One region of the Microbacterium luteum genome, then DNA from elsewhere that is predicted to be linked to it. Evidence: predicted binding sites of a transcription regulator. Region 1 holds the regulator's gene; the other holds the start of a gene.
The links. The regulator LexA, encoded in region 1, represses DNA repair genes until DNA is damaged. The targets are predictions, from matches to a motif close to TCGAACANNTGTTCGA.

Region 1 (10,277 bases):
CTTCCGCGAGGCATCGACGATTCCCGACCCCATCGGCAAGGGGCCGGGCGAGAAATGGACCGGACCGGTCAGCTGAGCGGCTCCGAGCGCACGAGCTTCACGGCGAGCGAGTCCACCAGCACGGCGACGCGGTCATCCGCGGCCCATCGTCTCGCCAGGCGTGCGAGGACGGCATCGAGCTGCGACTGATCGAGTCCGGCAGCCACGTGCAGGCGCACGATCAGCTCGGGCCCCCGTCCACGTGCCTCGGGGTCGCCGGGTTCGAGTGCGAGGTCGATGATGGCCAGCTCCCCGCCGACGCTCTCGTTGAGTCCGGCCGCCACCTCGGGCGAGCGATGACTCGGCTCCCACTGCTGCGACTGGGCGATCGCCCAGACCGCCGGACGACGGATGACGAACTCGGTCTCCGAGCCGGGATCGATGACGATGAGGTCGGTGTCGTCCGCCGATGCCGCCAGTGCGGTCCTGATGCCCTCCGCGGGCACCGGACGCGCCTGCGCATCCCACACCCGCATGGTGTCGACCGACGTGAAGACCGGAAGCACGTGTCGCCCGTCCGGTGCGGCGACCGTGACGATCGACAGCTCCTGCGTCTTGTCGACCGCGAGTCCGTGTGCACCGACCGCGTCGCCGTCACCGTCGCCCTTCTGCGCGATGAGGGGGATCAGCAGACGGGCTCTCCGGTACGCGTCGACGACCTGCACCTCGGAGCCTTCGCCCGCCCGGAAGTCCCGCAGCGCCCGCTCGAGAGCAGGATCAGCACGGCCGTCGTCAGCGGCGTGGGGATTGTCGGAGAAGCGGCGTCCCTCCCACGGGACTCCCGCCGAGTCCGAGCCGCCGTCGGGCTGCGCGGGATCAGCGCCCGGCGACATCCAGCGCCTCAGCGAGGGTGAAGTTCCCCGCATAGAGGGCCTTGCCGACGATCGCACCCTCGACGCCGAGGGGCACGAGCTCTCGGAGAGCGGCGATGTCGTCGAGGCTCGAGATGCCTCCCGACGCCACGACGGGCTTCGGGGTGCGCGTCACCATTTCGCGAAGCAGCTCGGTGTTCGGGCCCTGCAGGGTGCCGTCCTTCGTGACGTCCGTCACGACGTAGCGACTGCATCCGGCTGACTCGAGGCGATCGAGCACCGTCCACAGGTCACCGCCTTCGCGGGTCCAGCCCCGCGCGGCGAGCGTCGTACCACGCACATCCAGGCCGACGGCGATGAGGTCGCCGTAGCGGCCGATCACGTCAGCCGCCCACTCGGGGTTCTCCAGCGCGGCGGTCCCGAGGTTCACGCGCGAGGCGCCGCTTTCGAGAGCCGCCTCCAGCGAGGCATCGTCGCGGATGCCGCCGGACAGCTCGACCTGAACACCGCGCACCGACTTGATCACCTTGCGCATGATGCCGGCATTGCTGCCCCGGCCGAAGGCCGCATCCAGGTCGACGAGATGGATCCACTGCGCCCCCTGGCGCGCCCAGTCGGTCGCGGCGTCGACGGGGTCGCCGTAGTTCGTCTCCGAACCGGCCTCACCCTGCGTGAGTCGAACGGCCTTTCCCCCGGCGACGTCCACCGCGGGAAGCAGAACAAGCTGGGGCGTTGATGCGAAATCGTTCATAGCTCCTCGTGCGTCTCGGCACCGGATCCGGGCGGCCGGGCGCAGGCACGGATTCAGAGGTTAGTCGGCGCCAGCCCGTCGATCCAATTGGCGAGCAGCCGGATGCCGGCCTCCCCCGACTTCTCGGGGTGGAACTGCGTCGCCGAGAGCGGCCCGTTCTCCACGGCGGCAAGGAAGGGCACGCCGTGTTCGCTCCAGGTCAAGACCGGTTCAGCGAGGGGGCGCTGCGTCTGCATCGTCCAGTGCTGGGCGGCGAACGAGTGCACGAAGTAGAACCGCTCGTTCTCGATTCCGCGGAACAGGCGACTGCCGGCCCCCGACGCGACGGTGTTCCATCCCATGTGCGGAAGGACAGGAGCATCCAACTCGGTGACCGCGCCCGGCCACTCGCCCAGTCCCGGAGTGTCCGCGCCCCGCTCCACACCGTGTTCGAAGAGGACCTGCATCCCCACGCAGATCCCCAGCACGGGCCTACCGCCGGCCAGACGTCGTCCGATGAGCTCGTCGCCGCAGCGCGAGCGCAGTGCGGCGACGACCGCCTCGAAGGCGCCGACGCCGGGCACCACGAGTCCGTCCGCGTCTTGGATCAGCCCGCGGTCGGCCGTCAGCCGCGCGTCGGCTCCGGCAGCGACGAGAGCCTTGACCGCGGAATGGACGTTCCCGGATCCGTAGTCGAGAACGGCGACGAGGGGCCGGTCGGTCACAGGGCGCCCTTCGTGCTCGGCACGCCGTCGACGAGTGGATCGAGCGCTTTCGCCTGGCGGAAGGCACGCGCGAATGCCTTGTATTCCGCCTCGGCGATGTGGTGAGGGTCCCGGCCGCCCAGCACCCTTACGTGGACGGTCAGCGCCGCCTGGAAGGACAGCGCCTCGAAGGTGTGGCGCACCAACGACCCCGTGAAGTGGCCGCCGATGAGGTGGTGTTCGAAACCGGCCGGCTCGCCCGTGTGCACGAGGTAGGGCCGCCCACTGATGTCGACCACTGCCTGGGCGAGGGCTTCGTCGAGCGGGACGAGCGCATCCCCGTAGCGGCTGATGCCGGCCTTGTCGCCGAGAGCCTGCCGGATCGCCTGCCCGAGCACGATCGCGACGTCTTCGACCGTGTGGTGTGCGTCGATGTCGGTGTCGCCCGACGCGCGAACCGTGAGGTCGGTGAGCGAGTGCTTCGCGAACGCGGTCAGCATGTGGTCGTAGAACGGCACCGACGTGTCGATGCTGCTGCGCCCCGTGCCGTCGAGGTCGAGCTGGAGCTCGACCGTCGACTCGCTGGTCGATCGGGTGAGCGAGGCGGTGCGGGTCATGACGTCGATCCTAACGACGCCAGCGCATCCAGGAACGCGGTCGTCTCCGCCTCTGTTCCTGCCGTGACGCGGAGGTGGTGCGGGATGCCCACGTCCCTGATGAGGATGCCGCGGTCGTAGAGGGCACCGAACGTCGCCGCCGGGTCCTCGACTCCCCCGAACAGGACGAAGTTCGTCCACGACGGGTGCGGCTGGTAGCCGAGCGCCTCGAGGGTGGCGGAGATGCGGTCGCGCTGCGCGACGATCTCGTCGACCATGCCGAGCATGACCGGCGCGTGACGCAGCGCCGCGAGCGCGGCGGCCTGCGTGATGGCACTCAGGTGGTACGGCAGGCGCACCAGACGCAGAGCGTCCACGACCGCGGGGTCGGCAGCGAGGTAACCCACGCGAGCTCCGGCGAAGGCGAATGCCTTCGACATCGTGCGCGACACGATCAGTCGCTCGCGCCCGGGGAGCAGGGTGATCGCTGATGGCTCGTCGTGAGGCGCGAACTCCTGGTACGCCTCGTCGACCACGACCATCGCCCGGCTCGCGTCGTAGACCGCTGCGATCACGTCAAGTGGCAGCGGCGTGCCCGTCGGGTTGTTCGGGGCGCACAGGAACACCACATCCGGATCGGCTGCTGCGACCTGGTCGGCCGCCGAATCGGCGGTCACCGAGAAGTCGTCTTCGCGCGTTCCCGCGACCCAGGCAGCACCGGTCGCTCGCGTCAGCAGCGGGTACATCGAGTAGGTGGGCGCGAAGCCGAACGCCGTCCTCCCCGGTCCAGCGAAGGCCTGGAGCACGTGCTGAAGCACCTCGTTGGAACCGTTGGCGGCCCACATCTGCTCAGGAAGCAGCCCTTCACCCAGGTAATCCGCGAACGCCTCGCGAAGCGGCAGGAACTCGCGATCGGGGTATCGGTTGACGTCCCGAAGCGCCAATGCGATCGCATCGAGGATGTCGGCGGCGATCTCATCCGGCACGGGATGGGTGTTCTCGTTCACGTTCAGCGCAACCGGAAGCGGTGCCTGAGGCGCACCGTACGGAGTCATTCCGCGCAGATCGTCACGGAGAGGAAGGTCGTCGAGGCGAGCGGTCACCCCTCCCATGGTACGGGCGCGCTTCGCCCGGCGGTCTACGGTGCCGTGTCGTAGCGCGCAGGGATGGCCAGCTCCTGACCAGCCGAGACATCGACACCGTCGAGAGCATTCAGGCGCGCGATGTCGTCAACGACGTCTCGAGGATCGCTCTCCGGTGCCACGCGCTCCGCGATCGCCCAGAGCGATTCACCTGCACTCACGACGACCGTGGAGAACGAGGCAGCGTCGCCGGCGTCATCGCGCGACGCGAGCGCGCTGCCGCCACTGATGACCGCGACCGCCACGCATGCGGCGGCGGGCAGTGCCGCCGCGGCGGCAAGAACGCGACGGCCGCGCACGGTCATGCGCAGGCGGGTGCGGTGGTGCGGCGTGATGCTGATCGCGGTCATCTCTCCTCCTTCTCGGCGAGAGGTTCGCATCGCTGAACTCGGCCGGGAGCCGGCGATGCGAACCTCTCTTCCGAAGCTATCTTCGATCTCGTAAGCTGTCAAGCGGGCCGACCGGTGGACTTCTCTCGAACACGACACGCGGAGCGCTTGCAGACCGTGTCGGACGAGGGCGGATACCGTTTCGATGAGCAGAGCCCATCACCGACCTCCGACATTCGAAGGCCGGTGCCCCTCGGACGACGAGGGGTGAGGAGACAGGAGCACGAGATGACCGAGCCGACGAGCCGCGCGCGACCCCAGACACGGCGGCGCCGCAGCCTCAGCGACAAGCAGCTCGCGATCCTCGAAGTGATCCAGCGATCGATCGCACGGCACGGGTACCCGCCGAGCATGCGTGAGATCGGCGACGCGGTCGGGCTGAAGTCGTTGTCGAGCGTGACGCATCAGCTGAATCAGCTGGAGCTGAGCGGCTACCTGCGCCGCGATGCCGGCAAGACTCGCGCGATGGAGGTCCTCATCGACCTCCCCGGCGCGAGCACGGAAAGCCCCGCCGACGCGGCGCCCCCCGTGGGCGATGCCGCGATGGTCCCCCTCGTCGGGCGCATCGCCGCCGGGGTGCCGATCACCGCCGATCAGCAGATCGACGAGGTCTTCCCGCTGCCGAGGCAGCTGGTCGGCAAGGGCGACCTGTTCATGCTCAAGGTGTCCGGCGAGTCGATGATCGACGCGGCCATCTGCGACGGCGACTGGGTCGTAGTGCGCTCGCAGCCGACGGCCGAGAACGGCGACATCGTCGCCGCGATGCTCGACGGGGAGGCGACCGTCAAGACCTTCCGCCAGCGCGACGGTCACGTGTGGCTGCTGCCGCGGAACTCCGCGTTCGAGCCGATCCTCGGGGACGAGGCCGTCGTGCTCGGCAAAGTCGTGGCGGTGATGCGCGCCGTCTGACGGCCGTCTCCTCAGCCGGCCAGCGCACCGCGCGTGCAACAACTCAGGCTGTGCTGGCGATTCTGGTGCCGTGGCGGCATCCCGATGGTGTCTCAGCCTGAGTCGGGTCCGCAGGAGGCCGAGTAGGACGGAACTCGCACGCCGACGCCTCACCTCGCACGAGGCCAGGATCCAGAGAACGGGCGCCAGAATTCGGGGACGAAGGTGTCCGACCGCTTGAGGGCGTCGGAGAACCTGATCTGGGGCACACGTGCGAACGGGGCGGCGTTCCCGCCACAATGGGGCTGACCCGACAAGAGGGAGCCCTCGCCATGGCCACGACAGACATCACCGATCTCCGCGCGGAGATCGAACGGCTGAAAGCGGAGAACGCCGATCTTCGTTCCCAGGCGTCCTCGGATCTCAGCGGAGAAAGACCTGTCTCAGACCGCGCTGGTCACACCGGATGGTGGCGTGCCCTCATCTCGGCCGTCTGCATCGTGCTCGCCGGCATCCTCGTGCCCGTCTCCGTCCTCGGCACGTGGGCGCGCGCGGAACTCGTGAGCGAGGACGCGTTCGTGCAGACCTTCGGTCCCCTCGCGGACGATCCCGATGTGCAGCAGCTGGTGATCGACCAGGCGTCCACCGCCGTGAACGCGGCCGTCGACGTCGAGGGCATCACGAACGACGTCATCGACGGCGTGCAGAGCCTCGATCTTCCGCCCGCCGCGTCGTCGGCGCTCGACCTCCTCCGGCAGCCCGCCGTCCAGGGCGTGCAGGGCCTCATCGACTCGGCGATCACCGGAGTGGTCCAGTCCGACGCCTTTCCCGAGGTGTGGCGAACGGCTCTCGTCGCCAGCCATCGTGCGCTCGTCGCCGCAGCGACGGGCGACGACTCCACCGCGATCGCGATCGACGACACCGGCGCCCTCGGCATCCAGCTCGGCCCCATCATCGAGGAGCTGAAGTCACGACTGGCCGCGCAGGGTTTCGGCTTCGTCACCTCCATCCCGGCGATCGATCAGACCATCGTCATCGTCCAGGCCGATGGCCTGCTTCTGGTGGGCACCGTCTACAACCTCGCCGTCACAGCGGGCTACTGGATCCCCTTCGTAGCCCTCGGCCTCGCCGCCGTCGGGGTGCTGATCGCGCGCCGACGGTCGACGGCCGTGCTCGGGGTCGGCGTCGCCATCACGATCGGCGCAGGTCTGCTCGCGGTAGCCCTCGCGAGCGCGGGAGCCGTCCTCAGCCTCAACGCACCCGGTCTGGGCATCCCCGCTCGCACTCTGGAGTCGATCTACGACACGGTGATCGGCGCCGTCCGCGATACGGCGGTCGTCCTGACCTTCCTCGGCATCGTCGTCGCCGTGGCGGCGTGGCTGAGCGGCCGTTGGGCGCCGGCGCGGCGCATCCGCTCCGTGGCCGGCTCGCTCACCGCGTCGGCGCGATCGGGACTGCGCAGTCGAGGGCTCGACACGGGCGCCTTCGGGGACGCGATGCATCGCCAGCGCGTGCTCGTGCGCGTCGTCATCCTCGTGCTCGCCGTGCTCGTGCTGTTCGCGCTGCGGCCCCTGACTTTCGGCGACATCGCCCTGGTCATCGTCCTCGCCCTCGCCGTGTGGCTCGTCACCGCCCTGCTCGAGAGATCACCGTCTGATGGCCAGGCGGCCATCGACGCCGACGACGTCCTCGAGGCGGAACCGACGGCCGACGTGGACACGGCGGCCGATGTGGAAAGCGACACGGCGGTCCTTCCCGGCAACGCACCCACACAGCCGTTGCGCTGAGCCCGCAGGGAGGTCACCGCGTCGTACGGTGGGACGGTGACCTCCGAACTCCCCTACGGCTCCTGGCCCTCTCCCATCACCGCCGAGGCGGCCTCCGCGGCGTCGCCCCGGATCGACGGAGCTCGTTTCGTCGGGGAGGACGTGTGGTGGGGCGAGCCCGTTCCGGCCGAAGCCGGTCGCGTCGCCGTACGCCACCGCGGCGACGACGGCGACGTTGAGGATGTGTTGCCCACCCCCTGGAACGCGCGAAGCACCGTGCACGAGTACGGCGGCGGCGCGTGGACCGCCGACGAAGCCGGAACGCTGTTCTTCGTCGAGAAGACGGATCAGCGCGTGTACTCCGTCGTCGACGGGACCGTGCGTCCTCTCACTCCCGTGGCAGGCCACGCGCGCCACGGCGGCCTGGAGTGGCGCGACGGCGTTCTGCTCGCCGTCCGCGAGGAGCACGATCCCGGGCTGACCGTCCCCCGCCGCGCGATCGTCCGCATTCCGGTGGACGGATCAGCCGCGGACGACGACGCCGCGATCGTCGTGCTGGTGAGAGGGAGCGACTTCGTCGCACAGCCCGCGCTCTCCCCCGACGGAACCCACCTCGCCTGGGTGGCCTGGAACCATCCGAACATGCCCTGGGAACGCGCCGAGGTGCGCGTCGGACGCATCGAGGACGGCACTGTAGGCGAATGGACGGCTCCCGTCACCGGCGACCGCTCCGTCCTTCAGCCGCGCTGGCTGGACGAGCAGACCCTGCTGTACCTCGACGACGCGTCCGGTCGGTGGAATCTCATGCGGTGGCGGCTCGGGGACGAGGCCCCGGTCGCTTCGTTCGCCCCCGCCGACGCCGACACCGGAGGCGGACTGTGGGTGCTCGGCCTGTCCTGGTACACCGTTGCGGGTGATCACGTCGTGGCGGTTCGCACGGACGGCGCAGATCACGTGGTGGCGGTCGATCCCGAGACCGGGGCGACCGCGCCGCTGCCGGTCCCTGTCGTCTCGGGGGTCGTGATCGAGGACGCTCGGGGGACGCGGGCGCTCGTCTCCGGCGCGGTGCCCGGAGGTGGGACAGGCGTCTGGAGCGTCGACGCGTCGGACGGGACGATCACCGCGGTGCGCGAATCATCCGCGCCGTGGGCGGACGAATGGACGCCGCGGGCCACGGCTGTCACGGTGGACGGTCCGTCGGGTCCCGTACACGCGTTCGCGTACCCGCCCACCAACCCGGACGTCACCGCCGCCGACGGTGAACGGCCCCCGTACGTCGTCTTCGTCCACGGTGGCCCCACCTCGCATGTCGGTCCGGTCGCCTCCTCGCGGGCCACTTATCTCACCAGCCGCGGCATCGGCGTCCTGGATGTGAACTACGGCGGATCGACCGGATACGGGCGTGCCTACCGCGAGCGCCTGCGCGGGCAGTGGGGCGTCGTCGACGTGGCCGACGTGGTGGCCGCTGCACGGGGACTCATCGACGGCGGACTCGCGGACCCGGACCGCGTCGCGATAGCCGGCGGTTCGGCCGGCGGGTGGACGGTGCTCGGCGCCCTGGTGGCGGGAGACGTCTTCAGCGCCGGCATCTCCCGCTATGGCGTCGGCGATGCCCGCGCCCTCGCCGAAGACACGCATGACTTCGAAGCCCGCTACCTCGACGGTCTGATCGGACCGCTGCCGGAGGCCGAACAGCTCTACATCCAGCGATCCCCGCTGACCCACGCGGAGCGCTTCTCGGCGCCCCTGCTCCTTCTGCAGGGCAGCGAGGACGCGGTCGTGCCTCCCGCCCAGTCCGAAGCCATTCGCGACGCGCTGTCGGCGCGCGGCGTGCCGCACGCATACGTGCTGTACGAGGGCGAGGGACATGGATTCCGGCGTGCGGAGACCATCGTCCACGCGCTGGAGTCGGAGTACGCCTTCCTCGGCGCCGTCTTCGGGTTCGACACCCCGGGGGTCGCCCCGATCGAACTGCAGCGGTGAGCAGCGCCGCCTGCCGACGGTTCGGCGATCGGCCGGTCAGGCGGTGAGGAACGGTGCGAGTCGCGCACCCAGGATCGCCGGCACATGAGCATGGATGGCGGTGCCGTCCGCGACGTGCTCCTGCGTCAGGATGATGCCCGTCTCGTGCACGGCCGAGACGAGGTCGCCGCGGTCGTACGGCACGAGCACGCGAACCTCGACCGGAGGAAGCGGCAGCATCCGCTCGATCCGGGCACGGATCTCGTCCACGCCCTCGCCGGTCCGCGACGAGGCGAACACCGCATCGGGCTCGAGTCCGCGCAGCACCAGCCGCGTGTCGTCATCGATGAGGTCGGCCTTGTTGAACACGACCAGCTCGGGCAGCTCACGCGCACCGACGTCACCGATCACATCCCGCACCGTCGCGAGCTGCGCGGCGGGGTCCGGATGAGCGCCGTCGACCACGTGCAGCACGACGTCGGCCTCACCGACCTCTTCGAGCGTCGAGCGGAACGCCTCGACGAGCTGATGCGGCAGATTGCGCACGAAGCCGACCGTGTCGGTGAACGTGTAGATGCGCCCGTCGGAGGTCTGGGTGCGCCGCACCGTCGCGTCGAGGGTGGCGAAGAGGGCGTTCTCGACCAGCACGCCCGCGCTCGTCAGGCGGTTGAGCAGGCTCGACTTTCCGGCGTTGGTGTATCCGGCGATCGCCACCGACGGCACGGTGTGACGATCGCGCTCGGCGCGCTTGGCGGCCCGGGCGGGCGCGAACGAGGCGATCTGGCGCCGCAATTGCGCCATGCGGGTGCGGATGCGGCGGCGATCGAGCTCGATCTTGGTCTCCCCCGGTCCGCGGGAGCCCATCCCGGCGCCCGCGGCTCCGACCTGGCCTCCGGCCTGGCGGCTCATCGAGTCACCCCATCCACGAAGGCGCGGAAGCAGGTATTCGAGCTGCGCGAGCTCGACCTGCGCCTTTCCCTCGCGGCTCTTGGCGTGCTGGCTGAAGATGTCGAGGATCACCGTCGTGCGGTCGATGACCTTCACCTTCACGACGTCTTCGAGCGCGCGCCGCTGGCTGGGGGCCAGCTCCGTGTCGGCGATCACCGTGTCGGCGCCGACAGCGGCGACGAGGTCGCGGAGCTCCTCGGCCTTGCCTCGACCCAGGTAGGTCGCGGGGTCGGGATGCGGCCGCCGCTGGAGCACGCCGTCGAGGACGACCGCCCCGGCGGTCTCGGCGAGCGCCGCCAGC
Region 2 (10,277 bases), 770 kb from region 1:
ACATCGACGAAGTTCGTCGTGTCGGTGAGGGGCGCATCCGTGATCTTCGCGCCGTCGCGGTAGACGTCGAAGCCCATCGCGCGATCGTCGAGGCCGAGCAGGCGCCAGCCGAGGTAGACGCCGTCGTCGGTGGACACGGCGACGGGGGAGCGGTCGAGGTACTCGACGTCGCGCACGAGTGTCGTGGCGATCTCGGTCGAGAGCACCTCCGACTCCTCCGAGGCGCCACCGGCGTTCAGTGCGACGACCTTGTAGAGGTAGGGCCGGGTGGTCAGCACGTCGTCGTCGGTGTAGGCGGGCTCCGAGACCTGACCGATCTCTTCGAAGGGGATGTCGTCGCGCGTCGAGCGGAACACCTTGTAGAGCGCGACGTCGTCGGCGGCATCCCACGTGAGCGTGACCTGGCTGCGGTCGATGGATTCGGTCGTCAGTCCGGTAGGTGCGGCGGGCGGTGCGACGGACTCGTCGATCACCGACACGGCGAGGCGCTCGCCGGGGCGTGACGTGCGCTCGCCCTTGACCGTGGCGACGGCGTAGTCGTAGGTCTCGCCGAGCTCGACGTCGGAGTCGACGAATGTCGGCGATTCCGCGGGATCGGCCGGGGCGCTGACCGTGCCGATCTCGCTCAGGTCGCCGCCGGGTGCCGAGCGATAGAGGGTGTAGCCGGTGGCGCCCTCGACGGGCTGCCAACCGAGGGCGACATTCAACTCGTCGGCGTCGACCGACGAGGCGAGGGTCGAGGGGGCGGCGAGCGGAGTCTGCACGGTGATGCCGTTGATGCGCGCATCGCCGGAGGCGGAGATGTTCAGCTGTCCGTCGGAGACCTCGATCGCGGGGAAGAACTCCTCGTGCACGTCGCCGCTCGAGGTGCGCGGACCCGAGAATGCCGTGCCCTCGATATCGAAGCTGGTGCGGTTGCCGGCGATGAGGTCGCCGGCCCACGTCGTGACTTCATAGGTGCCGTTGGGAACGTCTACGGCGAAGGCCGAACCGTCTCCGATGGTGAAGTCGCGGGCGACCAGGTCGTCGCCGCCGCGGTCGCGGAACGCTCCCGGAGCCGCGGTGAAGCCGTAACCCGTGTCAGCGTCGTATGCCGAGCCCGGGTGGATCGCAATCCAGCCCTCCGGAGTGGGCGAGGAGGACCCACCGAAGTCGAAGCGCAGGTCGATCTCGTCGGCGGCGGATGCGGGGGAAGCCGCGAGGGCGCCGGAGGCGACGATCGCACCTCCGGCGACGGCGGCGATGGTTGTTCTCAGTCGTCTGGGGCGACGTGGATCGGGCACTGAATCTCCTTCGAAACGGTGACTTCCGGAGGAGCGTCGGTGCTCCTCCCCACGCCGCACCTGCGGGAAAGCGTTTGCTGACGCGGTTCATCCATTGTCACGCCACCCGAAGGCAAGGTCAAGGAAAGCGTTATCTTTCCCGAACTTTCCCGAAGGGGACCGCTTCGGCGGGTCAGAACGGCGCCGGATCGAACTCGGCATCGGTGACGAACTGCACGCTGGACACGGGGTGGTCGGGGTAGACCCGTCCGGTGGGGCTTGTCCATTCCAGAACGCCGCCCGGCTTCTGCACGACCGTCCACGGCGTCTGATGTTTCAGGGTGTGATGTCGTCGGCAGAGATGACTGAGATTCGACACGGTGGTCGTGCCCCCGAATTGCCAGTCCAGCGTGTGGTCGAGGTCGCAGACCGCGGCAGGCAGTCGACACCCGGGGAATCGACAGTGCTGATCTCGAACGTCGAGGGTGCGGCGCATTTGACTGGACGCCTGGTATCGGTCGACGCCGAGCACTTCGCCGGAGATGGGATGTGTGAGAATTCGGTCCCATCCGGGAGCGTTTCTTGCGAGCTCCCTGGCCGTATTCGGGTCGATCGGACCGTGTCCGGCGAGAGTGACGGCTTCGAACGGGTCGTCAGCCGGGGAGTCGAGGAGCGTGAGCACGGGGATGGTGACCCGCACGTGCGCCTGGATCGCGCCCAGTCCGGTCGCGGTCGTGCCGATGTGTGCGTCGGGGGCTGCCGTGAGGAGCATGTCGGCGAGAAGATCGACCCGGATGGCGTCGAGCACACGGCGGGCGGCGAGGAGCTCGTCGAGGTGGGCCTCCGCCCGGTCGACCGCGCTCTGTTCGTTCCGCTCGGTTTTCGCTCCCGATCCCGTCGGCTCGGCCCCATTTCTCGATTCCGCGCGCTCGGCCTTCACTGCGGCCTGCACGGCGTCACGGGCATTGCGGATGGCCTCGGCATCGGCCTCGGCGACATCGCGAGCCATGCGGGTGAGGCGGTCGTGGACGCCGTGGATGATCACGGCCGGCCCCGTCACCTGCAGTTCGGCCATGCCGTCGTCGAGATCGTGGACCTGAACCGAGCGGGTCGCGGCGGCTTTCGCGTGGCGCTCGCGGATCGTCTCGTTGAGGAACCACTGCGCTCGTCGCCTGGCGATCGGCCGCAGGCGTGACGCGGACTCGGCCTCGGCGTATCCGAGCACGCTGTTCTCGTACTCGGCGGCGAGCTCGGGGTGCTCGATGCGGTCGCCCGCCTCGACGATGACGCGCGCGTGTGCGAGCGAGATGCGGCCGGCCCCGAGTGAGCGCACCGTCTCGGGGAACATCTCGACCATCCGCGCGGCCTCGCCGATCTGACGCTGCACGGTGCGGTCGGACACCCGAAGGGCGGTCGCGAGTTCAGCGGCGACGGAGCGCCGGGGGAGGTCGGCGGTGGACATGTTCTCTTCTGCGGCCGCCCACGCGTCTGCGATCTCGCCCGCGTGTGCGAGCGCACGGGCCTCGCGCGCCTGGAGCTGGGCGATCTGACGCCGGATGTCGACGACCTCGGTGACCACCGGCGCCAGTCGCGCGGCGGCGACCTGGTCGGGTGCGGTGGCTGTTTCGGTCATGACGTCATCGTCTCACCGACCTCGGACATTGCTTCGAAAGTATCGGTTGGTGCAGTTCACGCAGCGCGCTCGAAATGAGATCGGTCTGAGCCGTGAGTCGCAGCTATCGCTCCACTCGTGCCCGTACCCGCTCGTGTGTGGCTGCGGCGAACGACACCAGCCGAATCTCCTCCAGGCCGGTGTCGGCGCGAGAGATGGTCTCGACGGCGGCGTCGATGGCATCATCCAGTGGCCACGCATAGATGCCGGCGCTGATCAGCGGGAAGGCGATGCTCGTGGCGCCGAGTTCTTCGGCGACCTCGAGGGATCGTCGATAGCAGGACTCCAGAAGGCGCCGGTCGCGCTCCCCGGCGGCGTGGTTGGGTCCGACGGTATGAATGACCCATCGCGCAGGAAGGTCGCCGGCGGTCGTCCATCCCGCATCCCCGGTGTCGAGACCGCGTGGGAAGCGGGCGATGCAGTCGTCGAGGATCGCCCGACCGCCGGCGCGGTGGATCGCTCCGTCGACGCCGCCGCCTCCGCGCATGGCGCGGTTGGCGGCGTTCACGACTGCGTCGACCTGCTGCGCGGTGATGTCGCCGTGGAGAGTGGTGATGAGGGTCATGTCGTCATGGTGCCTTGCGCCGCAGTCGTTCAGAACCCCTTGCGCTCGACAGATGCGGCGGGGCGAAGGCGAGAATGGAGGGATGGATTCGCCCGCCGACTTCATCGACCGCACGCTGCGGGCCGAGGCGACGGAGTGGCGCACGTGGGCGGACGGCGACGCGTCGGTCGGCGGGCTGCGCGTCTACGGCGCATCGGTGGGGGCGGTGCGCGGCACCGTTCGTGACGCGCTCCGCCGATACGGCGACCTGCAGCATGATGAGGTGACTGCCGTCGCGTCTGAACTGTGGTCGGTGCCCGTCCTCGAGCGCCGGCTGGCAACGATCGTGCTGCTGCAGCGATACGTCGAGTCGCTCACCGGCAACGACCTCACCCGCATCGAGGGGTTCCTTCGCGATGCGCGCGTCGCCGACCTCATCGAGCCGCTCACGGTCGATGTGGTGCGTCCGCTGCTCGCTCGGCTTCGGGGCGCTGAGGCCGATCGCGCCAGACGGATCGTGGCTCGATGGGCGTCATCCGATGCGCAGAGCCTCCAAACCGCCGCCGCTCTGCTGTAGCGCAGAAGCACGTCGTGATCCTCGCGGGGACGCGGCATGCCGCGCTGAGCGGCGAACGCCGTTGGAACCGCGAACGCCGCTGTCAGATCAGCCCCACCATGCTGTACGCCGCCACGAAGGCGACCGCCACGACCGCCGTGCCGCCGACCGCGACCACGACGGGTAGGGCTCCACGGATACGACCCCACAGCATCACCCCGAGCAACACCACTCCGATGATCCCGATGACGATCCAGTACACCGGGCTCGTGGTCTCGCCGACCACCGTGAGTCCATAGGCAGCCTCGCCCATTCCGACTCCCGCGAGCGCGGCCGTACCGAGCGCGGCGCGCAGCCCGCGCGCGCGCAGCCAGCACGCGGCGACGCCGACGAACGGTCCGACGACGAGGCCGATCACCGAGAACATCAGCGGGTCATACGCGTAGCCGCGCATCGTCGACACGATCGCGTACCCGACGGTGAGCAGCACGAAGCTCACCGCCCCGAGCGCGGCGGACAGCCACCAGGGCACTCGAGCCCCGTAGACCAGCGCGGCGGTGATGACGGTCCAGCCGCTCGCCGAGTTCGCGAACGACACGAACCACTCGGGCAGGAACGCCTGCGCGAACGCCGTCGCGCCGCCGAGCACCAGGCTCGCCGCGAGCACCGCGGCTGAGGCGAGCGCCACGCTCGTCATCGATCTTGTCCGCGCCTGCGCGGTCGCCGCTTGCGCCACTCGGACACTCTATGTGCCCGAGGTGACAGGCCACCGACCGTCGGTCGCCTCATCCCCCCGACCCGCTCGCCACCGCCCGTGATGACGCCATCAACCGTCTTGTTCCGTCGCTGGTCGAGTCAGCCCAGACGTTCGAGGGGGTTGGCCGCGAGCTTGACGATGAGGCCGCCGTCGACGAGTCGTTTCGCGGCTGTATCGGGTTTTCGTGATGCCTGGTCGCTCAGGCATGAGCCGAACTCCGCGGCGAGCGTTCCTCGCGGGTGGGCGGCAAGCACTTCGCGTCGGAAGACTTCCAACAGAGCATCCGGCCTCGCGCCGGAGATGTCCAGACCCGTGGCGATCTCGAGCAGGTGGCCCTCGGCGTCCAACGCCGGATCGACACCCGGCCAGTTGTGGCGCACGATCACCTCGAGCACCCGATTGCGCCGGTGCGCCGGCCAGCCTGCTCCCGCGGTGAGCGCGACACCGACGTGCCCGCCGGCGTGCTCGTAGGAGATTGTGTGGTTATCGAACTCCGTCGCGATGCCGATGTCGTGCAGCACGGCAGACACATACAGCAGCTCGTGGTCGATGTCGGTGATGCCGTCGACCCGCGCGAAGGCCTCGGCCCAGAGCCACGAGCGCAGTGCGTGAGCGGTGATCGCGGGGGATTGGTACTGCGTGGCGAGCTCGAGGGCACCGCGTGCCGCCAGTGTGTCGGGCACAGTGAAGTCCGCGATGCGCATGCATACATCCTGCGGGCGCGTGGGGACCCCCGACACAGCCCGGTGCGACAGCGACCGTCCGAAAACAGCCATCCCGTTGCGGGCAGGGAGGAGCGGCGCGTCGACGTGGAGTGAACCGAGCCGGCCGTCCCGGCGGTCACTCGTTGCGGCCGCGACGCTCGATGCCGTCGAGCACGATCTCGAGTCCCGCTTCGAACGAGTCGCGGAAATCGTATCCGGGCTGCATGACGTGCTCGCTCGTGAAGCGCACCAGCGAAGGGTATGCCTCGGGCGAGAGCGGCGCGATGATCTGATCGCCGGCCTCGGTCAGGTCGCCGCCGGCGTCACCGAGCGGGAGTGCCGCCTCCTGCAGCGCGAAGCCGTAGACGAAGGCGTCGACGACCGCGAGTCCATGTGCGACGACGGCAAGCGAGAAGCCGGTGCTGAGCCAGGTCGTCACGAGCGCTTCGTGGTGATCGAGGATGTCAGCACCGGGGGTGCGTCGCGACTCCATGATGGGGATAGCCCACGGGTGCCGGCGGAGGGCGTCGCGCAGTGAGCGTGCGCGACTCGCGATGGCGTCCTTCCACAGCGTGTCTGCCGCGGGGCGCTCGACCTCGTCGAAGACGCGGCCCACCATCCCGTCGACGATGTCGTCCTTGTTCTTCACGTAGTGGTAGATCGTCATCGGTCGCACGCCGAGATGGTCGGCCAGGCGGCGGATCGTGAGGGGCTCGAGACCGATCTCGTCGGCGAGAGCCATCGCCCCGTCGATGATGTGGTCGCGACTGAGCGATCCCCGCGACGGCGGATCTGACGGCGACATCCTGCCTCCTTTTCTTCGAGTGCCTTGACGAATCGTACTAAGTACGCATACGGTACTCCTAATTGCCGTACTAAGTACGGCGCCCCGCAACCATCTAGCCGAAGAAGAGATCGATGACTGAACAGCTGAGCACGACCCCATCAGCGGATGCCGAGACGGTCCCCGCTACCATGACCGCAATCGTCCAGCGCGGCTACGGCGGTCCCGAGGTGCTCCACCGAGAGGAGATCGAGGTTCCCGCGCCTGACGCCGGTCAGGTTCTCCTCCGGGTCGCGGCGGCCGGCCTCGACCGCGGAGTGTGGCACCTCATGGCCGGGCTGCCCTACCTGGTCCGACCCATGTTCGGGATGAGCACTCCGCGGCAGCCGATCCCCGGTCTCGACGTCGCCGGCACGGTCGTCGCGCTCGGCCCTGGGGCTGAGGGCTTCTCTGTCGGCGACCGTGTCTTCGGCATCGCGGCCGGGAGTTTCGCGGAGTACGCCGTTGCGACCACGACTTCTATCACCCACCTGCCCGATGGGGTGAGCTTCGAGGATGCGGCAGCGCTGCCGGTGTCGGGACTCACCGCGTTCGAGGCCGTGCACACCCACGGCGGCGTGCAGCCTGGACAGCGTGTGCTCGTGACCGGAGCGTCGGGTGGAGTCGGCGGTTACGCCGTGCAGCTGGCCGCAGCGGCCGGTGCCGACGTGACAGGGGTCGCCAGCGGCGTCAAGGCTGATTTCGTCCGCTCACTCGGGGCCGGCCGGTCGATCGACTACGGCACAACCGTCGTGACAGATCTGCCCGACCGGTACGACCTCATCGTCGACGTGAACGGTCGGCTGCCGCTGGGTCGCCTCGTCCGCATCCTCACACCCGCCGGCGCCCTCGTCATCGTCGGTGGCGAGAACGGGGGTCGGTTGACCGGAGGCATCGAGCGCCAGTTCGGCGCCCGGCTCCGCTCCGCCTTCACGCGGCGGCGTCTGGGGTTCTTCATCTCCTCCGAGACACGCGCCGACCTTCCGGAGCTCGCACGCCTTGTCGAGACCGGGGCTCTCCGCTCGACCGCGACCACGATGCGCCCGCTCGCCGAGGTCCGTCAGGCGATCGCCGACCTCACGGATGGACGCGTCCGCGGCAAAGCCGTGATCCGCGTCGCCGCCTGAATCCACAACCCTCGCTGACGCCTTCATCCAAGGAGAATCCACGATGTCCACCATCACCCCGATCGACACCACCCGCCGCACCGCCGCCCGCGTCGCGGGCGCCGGATACCTCGGCCTGTTCGTGCTGGCGATCTTCGCGAACTTCGTCGTCAAACAGGGCCTCATCGATGCGTCGAGCGCCGAGACGACCGTGGCGAACATCCAGGCGCAGGAGGGGCTGTTCCGCGTCGGGCTCGCCGCTTTCGTGGTCGTCTTCCTCATCGACATTGCCGTCGCGTGGGCGCTCTACGTCCTGTTCGCCCCGGCCGGTCGCACCCGCTCCCTCCTCGTGGCGTGGTTCCGCCTGATCTACACGGTCTTCCTCGGTGTCGGCGCCGTCTTCATGTTCCTCGGCCTGCAGGTCGCCAATGGCACGACCTCGTTGGGCGCCGACGCTGCGCTGTTGATGTTCGAAGCGTTCGATTTCGCGTGGTTCGTCGGCCTGATCGCCTTCGGCGGTCACCTTGTGCTGCTCGGCGTGTTGATCATCCGATCGGGTCTCGCGCCGCGCCTTATCGGCGGCATCCTCATCGTCGCCGGGGCCGCCTACGCGGTCGACACCCTGGCGCACATTCTCGTCACCGATTACGCGGCCATCTCGAGCGTCATGCTCGGCATCGTCGCGATTCCCTCTATCGTCGCCGAACTCACCTTCACGATCTGGCTGCTTCTCTCCGGCCGCCGATCCAGCGCAACCACACGCGAAGAGCCTCGCGTGCCCGTCCTCCAGTGACCCGCGGCGGGCCTTCACACCGAAAGGTGCCTCATGCGTACGTTCCTCACCACCGTCCTGCTGCTCGGTGCAGCGCTCTCGCCGGGCAGCCACGCTGCGGCATCCGTCGAGCAGATCATCGATGAAGAGATGCCGGCGTCCGGGGTACCCGGGCTCGCCTACGCGATCGTCGACGGCGATACCGTGACGACGGGCGCGCGCGGAGTGCGCGAAGCGGGCACTGATCTGCCGGTCACCCCCGACACCCCGTTTCTCACCGGATCCATTTCGAAGAGCTTCACCGCCCTCGCGGTGATGCAGCTGGTCGAAGCGGGAGCCGTCGGCCTTGACGACCCGATCTCGGCGCACCTCGACGACTTCGCCGGCGGCCCGGGCGCGGATGTCACCGTGCGGCAGCTGCTGAGTCATACAAGTGGGTACTCGACACTCCAGGGCAACAGCTCACCGGCCGCACCCTCAGACGCCCCCGCGAACAGGCCCGGCGAGATATGGGAATACTCCAACACGAACTATCAGATCCTCGGACGCCTCATCGAAGCGGAAAGCGGTGACGACTTCGCCACCTACGTCGAAGAGCACATCCTCGAACCGGTCGGCATGGACGACAGCTTCGTCTCCGACGGCGCCGTGCACGAAGATATGGCCGTCGGCCACACCTCGTGGTTCTGGACCAAGCGCCCGATCGACGACCGCACGACCTCACGCGAAACCGCAGCGCAGGGCGGCGTCGTCGCGACCGCCACCGACCTCGCTCTCTACCTTCAGGTGATGATCAACGGAGAGGATGACGTCCTCAGCGCCGAGGCGAAAGCGACGATGATGCGCCCCGCAAGCGAGGCTTCGCCGTTCTACGGACTCGGCTGGTTCATCGATACGAGTGCCGGGACCGTCTGGCATTCGGGGTCGACGCCCGGCGTCGAGACCCTCGCAGCACTGTCGCCCGACGAGGGTCGAGCCGCGCTCGTGTTCGTCAACGGCGGCAGCGGTCTGGGGTTCGGGGAGACGACGCAGCTGCGTGATCGCGTGATTGCCACAGCCCTCGGCACGCCCGAGCCCGAGATCGGGTCGCGGTGGGCGCAACAGGCACTGTTCCTCGGACTTGTTCTCCTGCCGATCGCGTATGCGGTGAGCATGGTCTGGGCGTGGCGGCATCGCACCGCGCTGCGCGCGAAGCGGCGCGGATTCGGCCTCTTCAGCCTCTGGTTCCCGCTCGCCACCACGATCGCCGCCGCTGCCGTGCTCCTCTGGATCATGCCGAACCTGCTGGGCGCGCCGCTCGGGACGATCCTGGTGTTCCAGCCCGATGTCGGCCTCGCGCTGATCGCCTCGGCCGTCATGGGTCTTATGTGGGCAATGTTCCGCCTCGGCGTTGCCTACAGCGGTATCGGCGTAGAAGCGATGCCGTGAGACAGTCAGCGGGCATCGCGCGGCGGGGGCGGTGGGTGCGTCTTCGAGGATGCCCGGGTTCATCGGGGCATGAATGCACGAGGGCGGTGCGGCGCTTCAATCCTCGAAGCGGCGACGTGGGCACGTGGGAGGGGTGGACCCGTTGAGGTCAGGGTAGCTAGTGGCCCGGAGCCGGCAGGCACCCGCCGTCCATGATGAATCCGCCGACCTCGACCTGCACCCCTTCGGGTGTCACGGCGCCGAAGAGGCATCCGCCACCGACGACGGCCACGCCGAACGGCACGTCACCATTGCGCTCGTAGCCTTGGATGTTCGCTTCGGTCACGCCCGCCTCGACCAGTGCGGCGCGCACGGCGGTTTCGCTGATCCCAGCGCTCGAGACGCGCACGGCCTCGAGTGCCGCGGTCACGGGCGCGATGAGGTGCGATCCTGCTTCTCGTCCATCTTGCGGCTGCTCCATACGTTGACGGTAGAGCTCGTTGCTCGCCATGTTCTTCTCCGCGTCGTAGGCGACGCAGCCAGGCGCCGGTTCGATGCCCGGCTGCTCAGCAACCGCGCATGTCGGCGAAGGGGAGGCACTCGCTACACCGAGATTCGCCACCTCCGATGCGCAGCCACCGAGAGTGAGGGCGACCGCGAGAACGCTGGCAGCA

Region 2: a site for LexA is predicted at 2,917-2,932, ahead of IM777_RS06900 (HNH endonuclease signature motif containing protein). Genes of this name have one in related genera too.

Annotation. Positions count from the first base shown of each region.
Region 1 covers NZ_CP063814.1:2,187,435-2,197,711, forward strand. The annotation lists gene IM777_RS10920 (DUF1844 domain-containing protein) at 1-76, shown strand, start outside; gene IM777_RS10925 (SseB family protein) at 69-872, opposite strand; gene priA (bifunctional 1-(5-phosphoribosyl)-5-((5-phosphoribosylamino)methylideneamino)imidazole-4-carboxamide isomerase/phosphoribosylanthranilate isomerase PriA) at 856-1,602, opposite strand; gene hisH (imidazole glycerol phosphate synthase subunit HisH) at 1,656-2,306, opposite strand; gene hisB (imidazoleglycerol-phosphate dehydratase HisB) at 2,303-2,902, opposite strand; gene IM777_RS10945 (histidinol-phosphate transaminase) at 2,899-3,993, opposite strand; gene IM777_RS10950 (LysM peptidoglycan-binding domain-containing protein) at 4,020-4,373, opposite strand; gene lexA (transcriptional repressor LexA) at 4,641-5,321, shown strand; gene IM777_RS10960 (hypothetical protein) at 5,633-7,087, shown strand; gene IM777_RS10965 (S9 family peptidase) at 7,124-9,049, shown strand; gene hflX (GTPase HflX) at 9,086-10,277, opposite strand, start outside.
Region 2 covers NZ_CP063814.1:1,416,490-1,426,766, forward strand. The annotation lists gene IM777_RS06895 (rhamnogalacturonan lyase family protein) at 1-1,283, opposite strand, end outside; gene IM777_RS06900 (HNH endonuclease signature motif containing protein) at 1,456-2,895, opposite strand; gene IM777_RS06905 (O-acetyl-ADP-ribose deacetylase) at 2,999-3,499, opposite strand; gene IM777_RS06910 (DNA alkylation repair protein) at 3,582-4,055, shown strand; gene IM777_RS06915 (DUF6518 family protein) at 4,138-4,731, opposite strand; gene IM777_RS06920 (HD domain-containing protein) at 4,890-5,495, opposite strand; gene IM777_RS06925 (TetR/AcrR family transcriptional regulator) at 5,632-6,300, opposite strand; gene IM777_RS06930 (NAD(P)-dependent alcohol dehydrogenase) at 6,414-7,445, shown strand; gene IM777_RS06935 (DUF4386 domain-containing protein) at 7,489-8,217, shown strand; gene IM777_RS06940 (serine hydrolase domain-containing protein) at 8,251-9,624, shown strand; gene IM777_RS06945 (hypothetical protein) at 9,782-10,084, opposite strand.